DNA from 3 places in the Niveispirillum sp. KHB5.9 genome. Region 2 is predicted to be linked to each of the others. Evidence: riboswitches for the same ligand, from Rfam matches in the RefSeq annotation. Region 2 holds a riboswitch; each other region holds the start of a gene.
The links. A riboswitch is a leader RNA that binds a small molecule or an ion and turns the genes downstream of it on or off. The one in region 2 is predicted to bind thiamine pyrophosphate.

Region 1 (4,081 bases), on a different contig from region 2:
ACCCATTCGCCCACCACCGCCCCGATGGGGGCCACGGCGGCGGCCATGCGCAGGCCGGAGCCCAGGGCGGGCAAGGCCGCCGGCACGCGGATATGGCGCAAGGTCGCCCAGGGGCCGGCCCCCATGGTGCGCGCCAGATCCAGCCAGCCGGGATCGGTGCGCCGCAAGCCGTCATAGAAGCTGGCCGTGACGGGGAAGAAGATGATCAGGGTGGCCATGGCCACCTTGGACGCCATGCCATAGCCCAGCCACAGCACCAGCAGCGGGGCGATGGCGAAGACGGGCACCGCCTGGCTGGCCAGCAGCAGCGGCAGCAGCCAGCGGCGGGCCGCCTGTGACGCCGTCAGGGCCAGGGCCGCCAGCCCGCCGCAGAGCGTGCCCAGCACCAGGCCCAGCACGATCTCCAGCGCCGTGTATCCCGCATGGTGGGCCAGCAGTTCCCAGTCGTTCCAGAGGCGCAGGGCCACCCATTCCGGACCCGGAAGGATGTAGTGCGGCAGGTCGGCGAGCCGGACCAGCAGGGCCCAGGCCAGCAGCAGTCCGGCCAGGGTGATGATGGGCCGCAGGATACGCCCGGTCATGCGCCACCTCCGCGCAGGCGGGACAGCAATTGGCCCTGCAGCGCCAGCAGGTCCGGCAGGTCGGGGGCGCGTGGTGTGGGGCCGGGCGGGGTGATCGGGTCGGACAGGCGTGCGGGCGTGCCCGACAGGACCAGCACCTGATGGCCCAGGCGCAGCGCCTCCATCGGGTCATGGGTGACCATCAGCAGGGTGCGGCTGGACAGCAGGCGGGCGGCCAGATCCTGCATGTCCAGGCGGGTGATGGCGTCCAGGGCGGAGAAGGGCTCGTCCATCAGCACGATGGGCCGATCCTCGAACAGGGTGCGGGCCAGGGCGGCGCGCTGGCGCATGCCGCCCGACAGGGCGTCGGGCCGTTGTTTTTCCCAGCCATCAAGCCCCACGGCGGCCAACAGGTCCATGGCCCGATCGCGGATCGCGGCATCGATCCGGCCGCCGCGCAGTTTCGTCCCCAGCATGACATTGTCGAGGATACTGGCCCAGGGCAGCAGCAGATCCTGCTGCCCCATCCAGGCGATGCGGCCGGCGACGGGCAGATCATCATCGGCGGTGACGGTGCCGTCACCCGGCAACAGCCCGGCGATGCGGCGCAGCAGGCTGGATTTGCCCACGCCGCTGGGTCCCAGCAGGCAGGTGGTCGCCCCCGCCGGTGCCGTCAGGTCCAGGCCCGTGAACAGCGTCTGCCCGCCGAAGGCGATGGCGGCGTCGCGGACATGGATGGCAGGGGCGGACGGGACCGCGCGCGGCCCCGATGGATCGGTCATGGGTCACTGTCCCTACGCCGGTTTCAACCGGATCAGGTTCCAGGGGTCGTCCCGTCCGGGACCTCTCAGCCGACCATCGGCTCCCCCCAGTGAGGTGGGTTGGTTATGGCAAACAGAGGGCGGCCCCGCAAGGCCATTGGCACCCTACATGGGGCCGGGGACAGTCCTTGCAGACCTGCATGGATAAGTGTCAAATTTCCTTGCCAGAAACGGGAGATACCATGCGCAAGCCCCTTATCCTCGCGTCCTTCCTGTCGGCCCTGGCGCTGCCCGCCCAAGCCGCCTCCCTGCCGGAAGGCCCGGCCCTGCAGGCGGCCATCGAGAAGGCCGATACGGAGTTCTTCAAGGTCTTCTTCGAGGGTTGCGATCCAACCCGTGTCGCCGCGATGCTGATGCCGGATTTCGAGATGTACCACGACAAGGGCGGGGAGGTGGCGCGGTCGGCCGCCCCGTTCGTTGCGGAATACCAGAAGGGTTGTGAGGAAAAAAAGAAGCCAGATGCCTGGCGCTCGCGCCGCGAACTGGTGGCCGGGACCATGACCCTGCATCCCATCGCCGGTGTCGGCGTGATCGAACAGGGCGACCATGTGTTCTATGAGCGCAAGGGCGACGGGCCGGAAAAGCTGGTGGGCAAGGCCCGCTTCACCCAGCTCTGGCGGCTGGAGCCCGATGGCTGGAAGCTGGCGCGCGTCTTCTCCTATGACCATGAGGCCGTGAAATAACGTCGCGGGTGGTGCGCTGCACTTGTTCCATGCCGCGTCGCGGCATAGGATCGGCCCATCATGCCCGACAGCGCCGCCCTGTCCGACCCCGCCCCCGCATCGCGCCCCGACGCGATGGCCCGACCGCTTTACCTGGGCGGGGAAATCTATCGCCATTCCAGCTATGGCAGGAAGCATCCGCTGTCCATTCCGCGCGTCACGGTCGCCACCGACCTGATCCGCGCCATGGGCTGGCTGGAGGATTCAGCATATCTGGACAGCCCGCAGGCGACGGCGGAACAGCTGGCCCGGTTCCATGAGCGCGATTACATCGACGCCGTGCAGCGGGCGGAGCGCGACCAGCGCGTCGATCTGGACACGGCCCTGCGCTATGCGTTGGGCAAGCTGGAAAACCCGGTCTTCCCGGAAATGTACCGGCGCCCGGCCATTGCGGCGGGGGCGGCCATAATGGCGGCCGATCTGGTCCGCGATGGCGGGGTGGTGCATTCCCCGGCCAGCGGTACCCACCATGCCCGGCCCGGCCGGGCTAGCGGCTTCTGCTTCTTCAACGCGCCCGTCCTGGGGCTGATGGCCCTGCTGGACCAGGGGCTGGACCGTATCCTCTATGTCGATCTGGATGCCCATCATGGCGACGGGGTGCAGGATGCCTTCCATGATGATGAACGCGTCCTGACCATCTCCACCCATGAGGAGGGGCGTTGGCCCTATACGGGTAAGCTGGCGGACCGGGCCGGTGGCATGGCCCGCAACATCCCGCTGCCCGCCGGGCTGAACGATGACGAATTCCGCCATGTGGTGGAGGAAGCGATCATCCCGCTGGCCGTGGCCTTCCGCCCGCAGGCGATGATGATCCAGACCGGCGCCGATGCCCTGGCCGACGATCCCTTGTCGCGCCTGTCCCTGTCCAACCGTGCCCTGTGGCGGGCGGTGGGCGATCTGGTGGGGCTGGCGCCGCGCACCATCGTGGTGGGCGGCGGCGGCTATAATCCCTGGTCGGTGGGCCGGGCCTGGGCCGGCATCTGGGCCGTGCTGAACGGCATCGACCCGGTGCAGGCCGAGCTGACGCCGGAGGCCGGGGCGGTGCTGAAATCCTTGACCTGGGACCGGCGGGAGGGGCGCAATCCGCCGGCGCGCTGGTTCCAGACCCTGGCCGATGCTCCGCATGAAGGCCCGATCCGCGACATGGTGCGGCAGGCAGCCGCAAGCGTCCGCGATCTGTGGTAGGATAGGCATCAGCGCCACCCTTTTCGGGAACCATCATGCTGCTGCGCCGTCTGGTCTTTGCCCTGCTGCTGTCCCTGTCGCCGGCTATGCTGCCGGCCATGATCCCCGATGCCGCCGCCCAGATGGGGCCGCAGACGGGCCTGAACCGCGATACGCTGGTCGTGGAAAGCAAGGGCGGGCATCGCCACACCTTCAATGTCGATCTGGCCCTGACCCCGCGGCAGCAGGAAATCGGCCTGATGTTCGTCCAGAAGATGGAGGATGAGCGCGGGATGCTGTTCCTGAACGATCAGGAGGGCAAGCTGGCCTTCTGGATGAAGAACACGCTGATCCCGCTGGATATCATCTTCGTCGATGCCAATGGCTATATCCTGAACATCCAGCATGGCAAGCCGCATGACCTGACGCCGCTGCCATCCGCCGGGCCGGCCATTGCCGTCCTGGAAATCAATGGCGGACTGGCGGGCAGGCTGGGCATCCGGCCGGGTGACCGGCTGCTGCATCCGGCCTTCGGTGTCAAACGGCCGAATTGATTTCCGTAGGTCAGGTCGAGCCGCAGGCGAGCCCTGACAGTATCGCTTGAAGCCTTTTATGTCAGGGCTCGGGGCTTTGCCCCTCGACCTGACCTACGGCGCTGCGATCTGATTGGCGCACCATGCGGCAGGCGGGCGACTGACTATCGGAGATACCCCGAACCCGCACATTTCCAGGAGGATACGGCGTGGTAGAGTGACAATATGGTACTCTACACGCCCCCTCTGCAGAATCTGCCGCAGCCGGTGACCCCGCCCAA
Region 2 (4,081 bases):
TCGGCCGCACCCTGGGCCGCCATGGTGCCCTGCCGGTCGAGCTGTTCCGTGACGCCAGCCCGTTCCTGGCCCTGGTCATGGGCTGCCTGAACCGCAGCAAAGTGCCGGGCCGTCCGGGCCAGCGTCTGGCGGCCGCCCTTCAAGCGCTGGGACCCAGCTTCATCAAGCTGGGTCAGGTTCTGTCCATCCGCGCCGATCTGGTGGGCGATCAGGTGGCCGAGGATCTGGCCGAACTGCGCGACCGGTTGCCGGCCTTTCCCGGCGCCGATGCCCGCGCCATCATCGAGGCGGAACTGGCCCGGACCATCGCCGAGCTTTACGCCCGCTTCGACGACAATGCCGTGGCGGCGGCCAGCATCGCCCAAGTGCATTTCGCCGAGACCCATGATGGCCGCCTTGTCGCGGTGAAGGTGCTGCGGCCGGGGATCGAGGCGGCGTTCCAGCGGGATATCGACCTGCTGCTGTGGCTGGCCGGCTGGGCCGTGCGGGTGCAGCCCAAGCTGCGCCGGCTGAAGCCGGTGGCGGTGGTGGAGACCTTCGCCCGCACCGTGGCGCTGGAGATGGATCTCAGGATGGAGGCGGCGGCCGCGTCCGAACTGGCGGAGAATTTCAAGGGCGACCAAACGTTCGGCGTGCCCGCCATCGACTGGGACCGCACGGCCCGGCGGGTGATGACCCAGGAGCGCGTCATCGGCTTTTCCATCGACCGGGTGGAAGAGATCAGGGCGGCCGGGCTGCAGGCGGATCGGCTGCTGGCCCATGCGGCGGACGCCTTCTTCAACCAAGTGTTCCGCGACGGCTTCTTCCATGCGGACATGCATCCCGGCAACATGTTCGTGACAGAGCAAGGAAGGCTGATCGCGGTCGATTTCGGCATCATGGGCCGGATCGACCGGCAGACGCGGCTCTATCTGGCCGACATGCTGATCGGCTTCCTGAACCGCGATTATGACCTGGTGGCCAAGGTGCATTTCGATGCCGGCTTCGTGCCGGCCAGCCAGGACCAGGAACTGTTCAAGCAGGCTGTCCGCTCCATCGGCGAACCGCTGCATGGACGCCCCCTGTCCGACATCTCGGTTGGCCGGTTGCTGGCCCAGATGTTCGCCGTCACCGAGAAGTTCCAGATGGAGACGCAGCCCCAGCTGCTGCTGCTGCAGAAAAGCATGCTGACGGCGGAAGGCATGGGCCGCGTCCTGAACCCGCATGTGAACATGTGGGAACTGGCCCGACCCCTGATCACCAGCTGGATGATCGAGAATAGGGGGCCGGAGGCGCGCGTCGCCGACCTGCTGACCAATGTCGCCGGCATCGCGCGGCGGTTGCCCACTCTGGTCCGCGACCTGGAGCATGCGGCCAACGTGCTGGTCGAAGGCGGCGGCATGCGCCTACATCCCGAGTCGGTGGCGGTTCTGGCCGCATCGCGCGAGCGGGAAGGCCGCCGCTGGCGCCGGCTGGGCTGGGCTGGGCTGCTGCTGGCGGCGGCCGGTCTGATGGCCGCCCTTCTTTAGTTTTTCGTATTCCTCAATCGCCGGCGCCCACATCCGTGGGCTTGGCTTACGCCGCACGAGCGGCGCGGCGGCGGTCGCCGCCAGGACGGCTGTAGGCCGTCCTGGCGAACCATCCGGCTTGACACGCCACCCCCTTCACACGCACCTTCCCTCCCGTCCAAGGGGAACCCCGGCAAGGGGCTGAGACACCGCATGGACCGCCAGCAGGCGGCACCGGCGCGGGAACCCTTCGAACCTGATCCGGGTCGTACCGGCGTAGGGATGGAAGCATAGGGGCCTGATCTGCCCCGCTCGTGCCGCCGCACCCCGTGCGCATGCCCGGATCTCCATATCAAGGGAGGTCCAGATGCCAGATACCAACATTACCGATCCCGAATTCCGGGTCACCACCGGCCCGCTGCCGGCCAGCCGCAAGATCCATGTGGCCGGGGAGCAATTCCCCGGCATCCGCGTGGCCATGCGCGAGATCGACCTTTCACCCAGCGCCAACGAGGCGCCGGTGCGGGTCTATGATCCGTCCGGCCCCTATACCGACCCCGCCGTGCGCACCGATATCCGCCTGGGCCTGCCCGAGTTGCGCCGCTTCTGGGTGGTGGGGCGCAACGATGTCGAGGCCTATGAGGGCCGCGAGGTGAAGCCGGAGGATAATGGGCTGCGCGAGGGGCAGGAGAGCCCCGTGCCGCTGTTCGACCGTGCCGGCCGCCGGCCGCTGCGGGCCCGGCCGGGGGCCAATGTCAGCCAGCTGCATTATGCCCGCCAGGGCATCATCACCGCGGAGATGGAGTATGTCGCCATCCGCGAGAATCTGGGCCGTAAGCGGATGGCGGAGCAGGCGGTCCGGGATGGAGAGGATTTCGGGGCCAGCATTCCCGATTACGTGACCCCGGAATTCGTGCGGGAGGAGATCGCGCGCGGCCGGGCCATCATCCCCAACAATATCAACCACCCGGAGACGGAGCCGATGATCATCGGCCGGAACTTCCTGGTGAAGATCAACGCCAATATCGGCAATTCGGCCGTCACCTCCTCGGTCGCCGACGAGGTGGACAAGCTGGTCTGGGCCATCCGCTGGGGTGCGGATACGGTGATGGACCTGTCCACCGGCCGCAATATCCACACGATCCGCGAATGGATCATCCGCAACAGCCCCGTGCCCATCGGCACCGTACCGATCTATCAGGCGCTGGAGAAGGTCAATGGCAAGGCCGAGGACCTGACCTGGGAGCTGTTCCGCGACACGCTGATCGAGCAGGCGGAGCAGGGGGTGGATTATTTCACCATCCATGCCGGCGTACGCCTGGCCCATATCCCGCTGACCGCCAAGCGCGTGACGGGTATCGTCAGCCGTGGCGGCTCCATCATGGCCAAATGGTGCCTGGCCCATCACAAGGAGAATTTCCTCTACACCCATTTCGAGGAGATCTGCGAGATCATGAAGGCGTATGACATCGCCTTCTCGCTGGGTGACGGATTGCGGCCCGGCAGCATCGCCGATGCCAATGACGCCGCGCAGTTCGCGGAGCTGGACACGCTGGGCGAGCTGACCCAGATCGCCTGGAAGCATGACGTGCAGGTGATGATCGAGGGGCCGGGCCATGTGCCCATGCACAAGATCAAGGCCAACATGGACAAGCAGCTGAAGGTCTGCGGCGAGGCCCCCTTCTATACGCTGGGGCCGCTGACCACCGACATCGCGCCGGGGTACGACCACATCACCAGCGGCATCGGTGCGGCCATGATCGGCTGGTTCGGCACTTCCATGCTCTGCTATGTCACGCCCAAGGAACATCTGGGCCTGCCCGACCGCGACGATGTGAAGGTCGGGGTCATCACCTACAAGCTGGCCGCCCATGCCGCCGATCTGGCCAAGGGCCATCCGGGGGCACAGGAGCGGGACGACGCCCTAAGCCGGGCGCGGTTCGAGTTCCGCTGGCGGGACCAGTTCAACCTGTCTTTGGACCCGGAGACGGCGGAGAAATACCACGACCAGACCCTGCCAGCGGAAGGGGCGAAGCTGGCCCATTTCTGCTCCATGTGCGGCCCGAAATTCTGCTCCATGAAGATCACGCAGGAAGTGCGGGATTATGCCGCCGCCCAGGAGGGGATGGCTGCGATGTCGGCCCAGTTCAAGGAGGCCGGTGGGCAGGTTTACCTGTCGGACAAGCCGATCCCGGAAGATCATCACTGAGACGAAAAAGCCCCCGTCCGGCGTGCGGACGGGGGCCTTTCCCAAGGCCGATCAGGCCGGAGATGCCGTCAGGCGCGGGCCAGACGATCCATCTCCTCCTTCACGCGCAATTTTTCCATTTTCAGGCGGGTCAGGGTCGTTGTGTCCGGCAGGGGACGGCGAGATTCCATCCGCACCTCCCGATCCAGGGTCTCGTGCTTGCTACGCAGGGATTCAACACGCTCGGGGAACAACATACGGCCTCTCCTTCGATTCTGCGATGGAACAACTGACCAGTCTAGGTTGTTGGTACCTGAAACGCGGCTGGGGCCTTCCTTAAATCCGTTAACCACGGGGTCACGATCCTGACATGGAATCGTCACGCCCGTGCTACGCATATGGATAG
Region 3 (4,081 bases), on a different contig from region 2:
CAGGCTGACCCACCGGCACCCGGCCGCGACGCAGGTCTTCACCACCGGCAGCAGCCCATCCACGGCCTGCGTCCGGTCGGTGATCAGCAGCAGGGGCGGATTGGGCAGGGGGCGCGTCACGCGATCAGCTTTCCCCCGACCACATGCGGATAACCGCGCAGGAAGGCGCCGCCATCGACCGGACCCTTGCCCGGCCGCTGCACACGAACCAGCCGCAGGGCCCCATCGCCACAGGCCAGCGTCGGGCCGGCATCCAGCAACGTCCCCGGCTCGCCCTTCCCATCCACGGGCAAGGTTTCCAGCACCTTCAGCTTCTCGCCATTGGAGAGGTCGATCCAGGTGCCGGGCCAGGGGGTCAGGCCGCGCACCTGCCGGTCCAGCTCCGCCGCCGGGCGGGACAGGTCCAGCCGCCCCTCCTCCTTGGCCAGCTTGGCGGCATAGGTCACGCCCGCTTCCGGCTGCGGCACCGGCTTCAGCGACGCATCCGCGATGCCGGGAAGTGCTTCCACCATCAGCCGCGCCCCCATGCTGGCCAGCGCGTCATGCAGTTCCGCCGCGTTCATCCGGGGTGTGATCGGCAGAGCATCCTTCAGCAGCATGGCACCGGTATCCAGCCCGGCATCCATCTGCATGATTGTCACGCCCGTCTCCGCATCGCCGGCCAGGATCGACCGCTGGATCGGCGCCGCCCCCCGCCAGCGCGGCAGCAGGCTGGCATGGACATTCACGCAGCCCAGACGCGGCGCATCCAGGATCGCCTGCGGCAGGATCAGCCCATAGGCGGCGACGATGGCGCAATCGAGATTGAGCGCGGCAAAGGCTTCCTGTTCATCCGCCTTGCGCAGGCTCTTGGGGGTGCGGACCTCAATCCCCAGGGCTTCGGCCCGGCGATGCACGGGGCTGGCATGCAATTGCTGCCCGCGCCCGGCGGGACGCGGCGGCTGGGAATAGACGCAGACGACCTCATGCCCGGCCGCGACCAGGGCATCCAGGATAGAGACGGAGAAATCCGGCGTGCCCATGAAGGCGAGACGCAGCGGCATGGGGAACCTTCCGGGCTATGGGAACGGGTGCGCTTACTTCCGCGCCTTGTTGTATTTGCGCAGGATCATGTTGCGCTTCAGCGACGACAGATGGTCGATGAACAGCACGCCGTTCAGATGGTCGATCTCATGCTGGATGCAGGTGGCCAGCAGCCCGTCGGCATCCATCTCCCGCACCTCGCCCGCCCGGTCGACATAGCGCACGCGCACCATCTTGGGCCGGGTCACATCGGCATAGATCTCCGGGATGGACAGGCACCCTTCCTGGGTCACGGCCAGCTCGTCCGAGGTCCAAATCAGTTCCGGATTGACCATGGCAATGGGGTCGGGTTTTTCCGTGCGCTGGTCGGTGACATCCACCACGATCAGCCGCTCCAGCAAACCGATCTGCGGGGCGGCCAGGCCGATGCCCGGCGCCTTGTACATGGTCTCCAGCATGTCATCCATCAGGCCCACCACGCGGCCATCGACATTGGCCAGCGGCTTGCACTTGGTCTTCAGGCGGGTGTCGGGAATGGTCAGGATAGGCAGCAGCGACATGGGAGGTGGTTCCGAGGGGGTCTGGACGGCGGATAGGGCACAATGTCCCATATGGGGCAGATATGCGCGCACGCGGCCAATGGTCAAGCGCGATCCGGGCGGGGCGGAATTGCCACGCCTCATCCCCTTGCATTCCGTCCGTGACAGGCCCATGACATAGCGCATGGACCCTGGGGTGCCGCATGGCCTAACGGTCGCGGCTGAGATCACACCCATAGAACCTGATCCGGGTCATGCCGGCGAAGGGAGAAGGCGGAAATGACATCCTATAAACCCGTGAGCAAGCCGCGCGTCGCCATCATCGGCGGCGGCATCATCGGCATGTCCATCGGCTGGCGCCTGGCCCAACAAGGGGCCGAGGTCGAGATTTTCGAGCGCGCCAAGGCCGGGCAGGCGGCCAGCCGGGCCGCCGCCGGCATGCTGGCGGCCGGCGTGGAAGCGGAACCGGGCGAACAGTCGCTGCTACCGCTCTGCCTGGAAAGCCAGGCTCGCTGGCCGGGCTTTGCACAGGAGTTGGAGGCGCTGACCGGCATACCCGTCGGCCTGCGTACCGAGGGCACGCTGGTCGTGGCCAGCACCCGGGACGAGGTGGAACTGCTGCGGTCGAACTATGAATTCCAGCGCAAGCTGGGCCTGGACCTGTCCTGGCTGACCGGTGCCGCCGCCAAGGAGCGGGAGCCGTTCTTGAACCCGCGCACCGCCGCCGGCATCTTCAGCCCCAAGGATGGGCAGGTGGATAACCGCCTGGCCAGTGCTGCCCTGCGCGTGGCAATGGAGAAGACCGGCGCGCGCCTTTACGAGGGGGTGGAGGTCACGGGCCTGGATGTCCAGGGTGGCCGTGTGCGGGGTGTCGTGCTGGGTGACCGGGTGGTGCCCGCCGATCAGGTGGTGATCGCCGCCGGCGCCTGGTCGAAGCTGATCCCCGGTCAGGCCAGCCCGCCGCCGGTGCGGCCGGTGAAGGGACAGATGATGTCACTCACCATGGACCCGGCCAATCCGCTTTTGACCCATGTCGTCTGGGCGCCCAAATGCTATCTGGTGCCGCGCATCGATGGCACCCTGATCATCGGGGCGACGACGGAGGAGAAGGGGTTCGACGCGCAGATGACGGCCGGTGGGGTGCTGGCCCTGCTGGATGCCGCCTGGCGGGCCCTGCCGGGGGTGGAGGAACTGCCCATCAAGGAGATGTGGACGGGCCACCGCCCCGGTTGCCGCGACGATGCGCCCATATTGGGCATGGCGCCGGGCCTGGATGGCTTGGTGCTGGCCACCGGCCATCACCGCAACGGCATCCTTCTGGCCCCGATCACGGCCGACGCCATATCCTCCTTGGTCCTGACCGGCCGGACCGACCCGCATATCGCCCCCTTCGGGGCCGACCGTTTCAACGCCGCCCGTGCGGCGTGAAGGATGGGAACATGATCATCATCAATGGCAAGGATCGCCAGCCCGACGATTACGCCCTGACCGCCGTGATGGCGGCGGATGGGGTCGATCCGGGGGCGCGCGGCATCGCCGTGGCCGTCAATGACAGTGTGGTGCCGCGTGGCCGCTGGGCCGATACGGTGCTATCCCCCGGCGACCGGGTGGAAATCGTCAAGGTTCTGCAAGGTGGTTGAGATGAAGGATCCACTGAAGATCGCCGGCCAAAGCTTCCGGTCGCGCCTGTTCCTAGGCAGCGCCGGCTATCCCAACCAGCAGGTGTTCCTGGACAGCCTGGAAGCCTCGGGCGCTGAAATCCTGACCGTCTCCGTCCGTCGGGCCGACCTGACGGGCTATGGCGAGGGGCTGCTGGATCTGGTGGCAGGCCGAGTCTGGCTGCTGCCCAACACCGCCGGCTGTTCCACGGTCAAGGATGCCGTGCTGACCGCGCAGCTGGCGCGGGAGGCGATGGACACCAACTGGATCAAGCTGGAACTGATCGGCGACCGCGAGACGCTTTACCCCGACGTGGAACAGTTGCTGCGCGCGGCGGATGAGCTGGTGCGCGACGGGTTCGTGGTTCTGCCTTATTGCACCGACGATCCCATCATCTGCCGCCGGCTGGCCGATGTCGGTTGCGCCGCCGTCATGCCGCTGGGCGCACCGATCGGCACGGGGCTGGGCATCCTCAATCCTTACAATATCGAAATGATCTGCCGGAACAGTAGCGTTCCCGTGGTGCTGGATGCCGGGATCGGCACCGCCAGCGACGCGGCGTTGGCCATGGAGCTGGGCTGTGACGCGGTGCTGCTGAACACAGCCGTATCGAAAAGTATCGATCCCGTAATGATGGCCGCCGCCATGCGCGCCGGCGTGGAAGGCGGGCGCATGGCACGGCTGGCGGGGCGTATCCCCAAGCGGCTGCGGGCCGAGGCGTCGAGCCCGGAACTGGGGCTGATCGGGACCTAAACCGCCCCCGCCGCCAACCCTGGCGACCCGGCCCCCGCCTGTTCCGCCGCCCGGATCAAATCCCGGACCCGGCGGTTGACGGGGGCGTCCAGCCCGTGCCGTTCGGC

Region 1: linked by a shared signal. The riboswitch ahead of ACM9HJ_RS12590 (ABC transporter ATP-binding protein) and the one ahead of thiC (phosphomethylpyrimidine synthase ThiC) in region 2 are both predicted to bind thiamine pyrophosphate.
Region 3: linked by a shared signal. The riboswitch ahead of thiO (glycine oxidase ThiO) and the one ahead of thiC (phosphomethylpyrimidine synthase ThiC) in region 2 are both predicted to bind thiamine pyrophosphate.

The regions. Positions count from the first base shown of each region.
Region 1 is NZ_JBLTYX010000006.1:105,443-109,523, forward strand. It holds gene ACM9HJ_RS12585 (ABC transporter permease) at 1-581, opposite strand, end outside; gene ACM9HJ_RS12590 (ABC transporter ATP-binding protein) at 578-1,342, opposite strand; TPP riboswitch at 1,335-1,439, opposite strand; gene ACM9HJ_RS12595 (nuclear transport factor 2 family protein) at 1,564-2,064, shown strand; gene ACM9HJ_RS12600 (acetoin utilization protein AcuC) at 2,125-3,288, shown strand; gene ACM9HJ_RS12605 (DUF192 domain-containing protein) at 3,324-3,821, shown strand.
Region 2 is NZ_JBLTYX010000011.1:102,079-106,159, forward strand. It holds gene ubiB (2-polyprenylphenol 6-hydroxylase) at 1-1,508, shown strand, start outside; TPP riboswitch at 1,659-1,787, shown strand; gene thiC (phosphomethylpyrimidine synthase ThiC) at 1,855-3,696, shown strand; gene ACM9HJ_RS18280 (YdcH family protein) at 3,765-3,932, opposite strand.
Region 3 is NZ_JBLTYX010000019.1:33,192-37,272, forward strand. It holds gene ACM9HJ_RS24305 (thiamine phosphate synthase) at 1-120, opposite strand, end outside; gene fmt (methionyl-tRNA formyltransferase) at 117-1,043, opposite strand; gene def (peptide deformylase) at 1,077-1,583, opposite strand; TPP riboswitch at 1,745-1,849, shown strand; gene thiO (glycine oxidase ThiO) at 1,842-2,990, shown strand; gene thiS (sulfur carrier protein ThiS) at 3,002-3,202, shown strand; gene ACM9HJ_RS24330 (thiazole synthase) at 3,204-3,974, shown strand; gene ACM9HJ_RS24335 (2-dehydropantoate 2-reductase) at 3,971-4,081, opposite strand, start outside.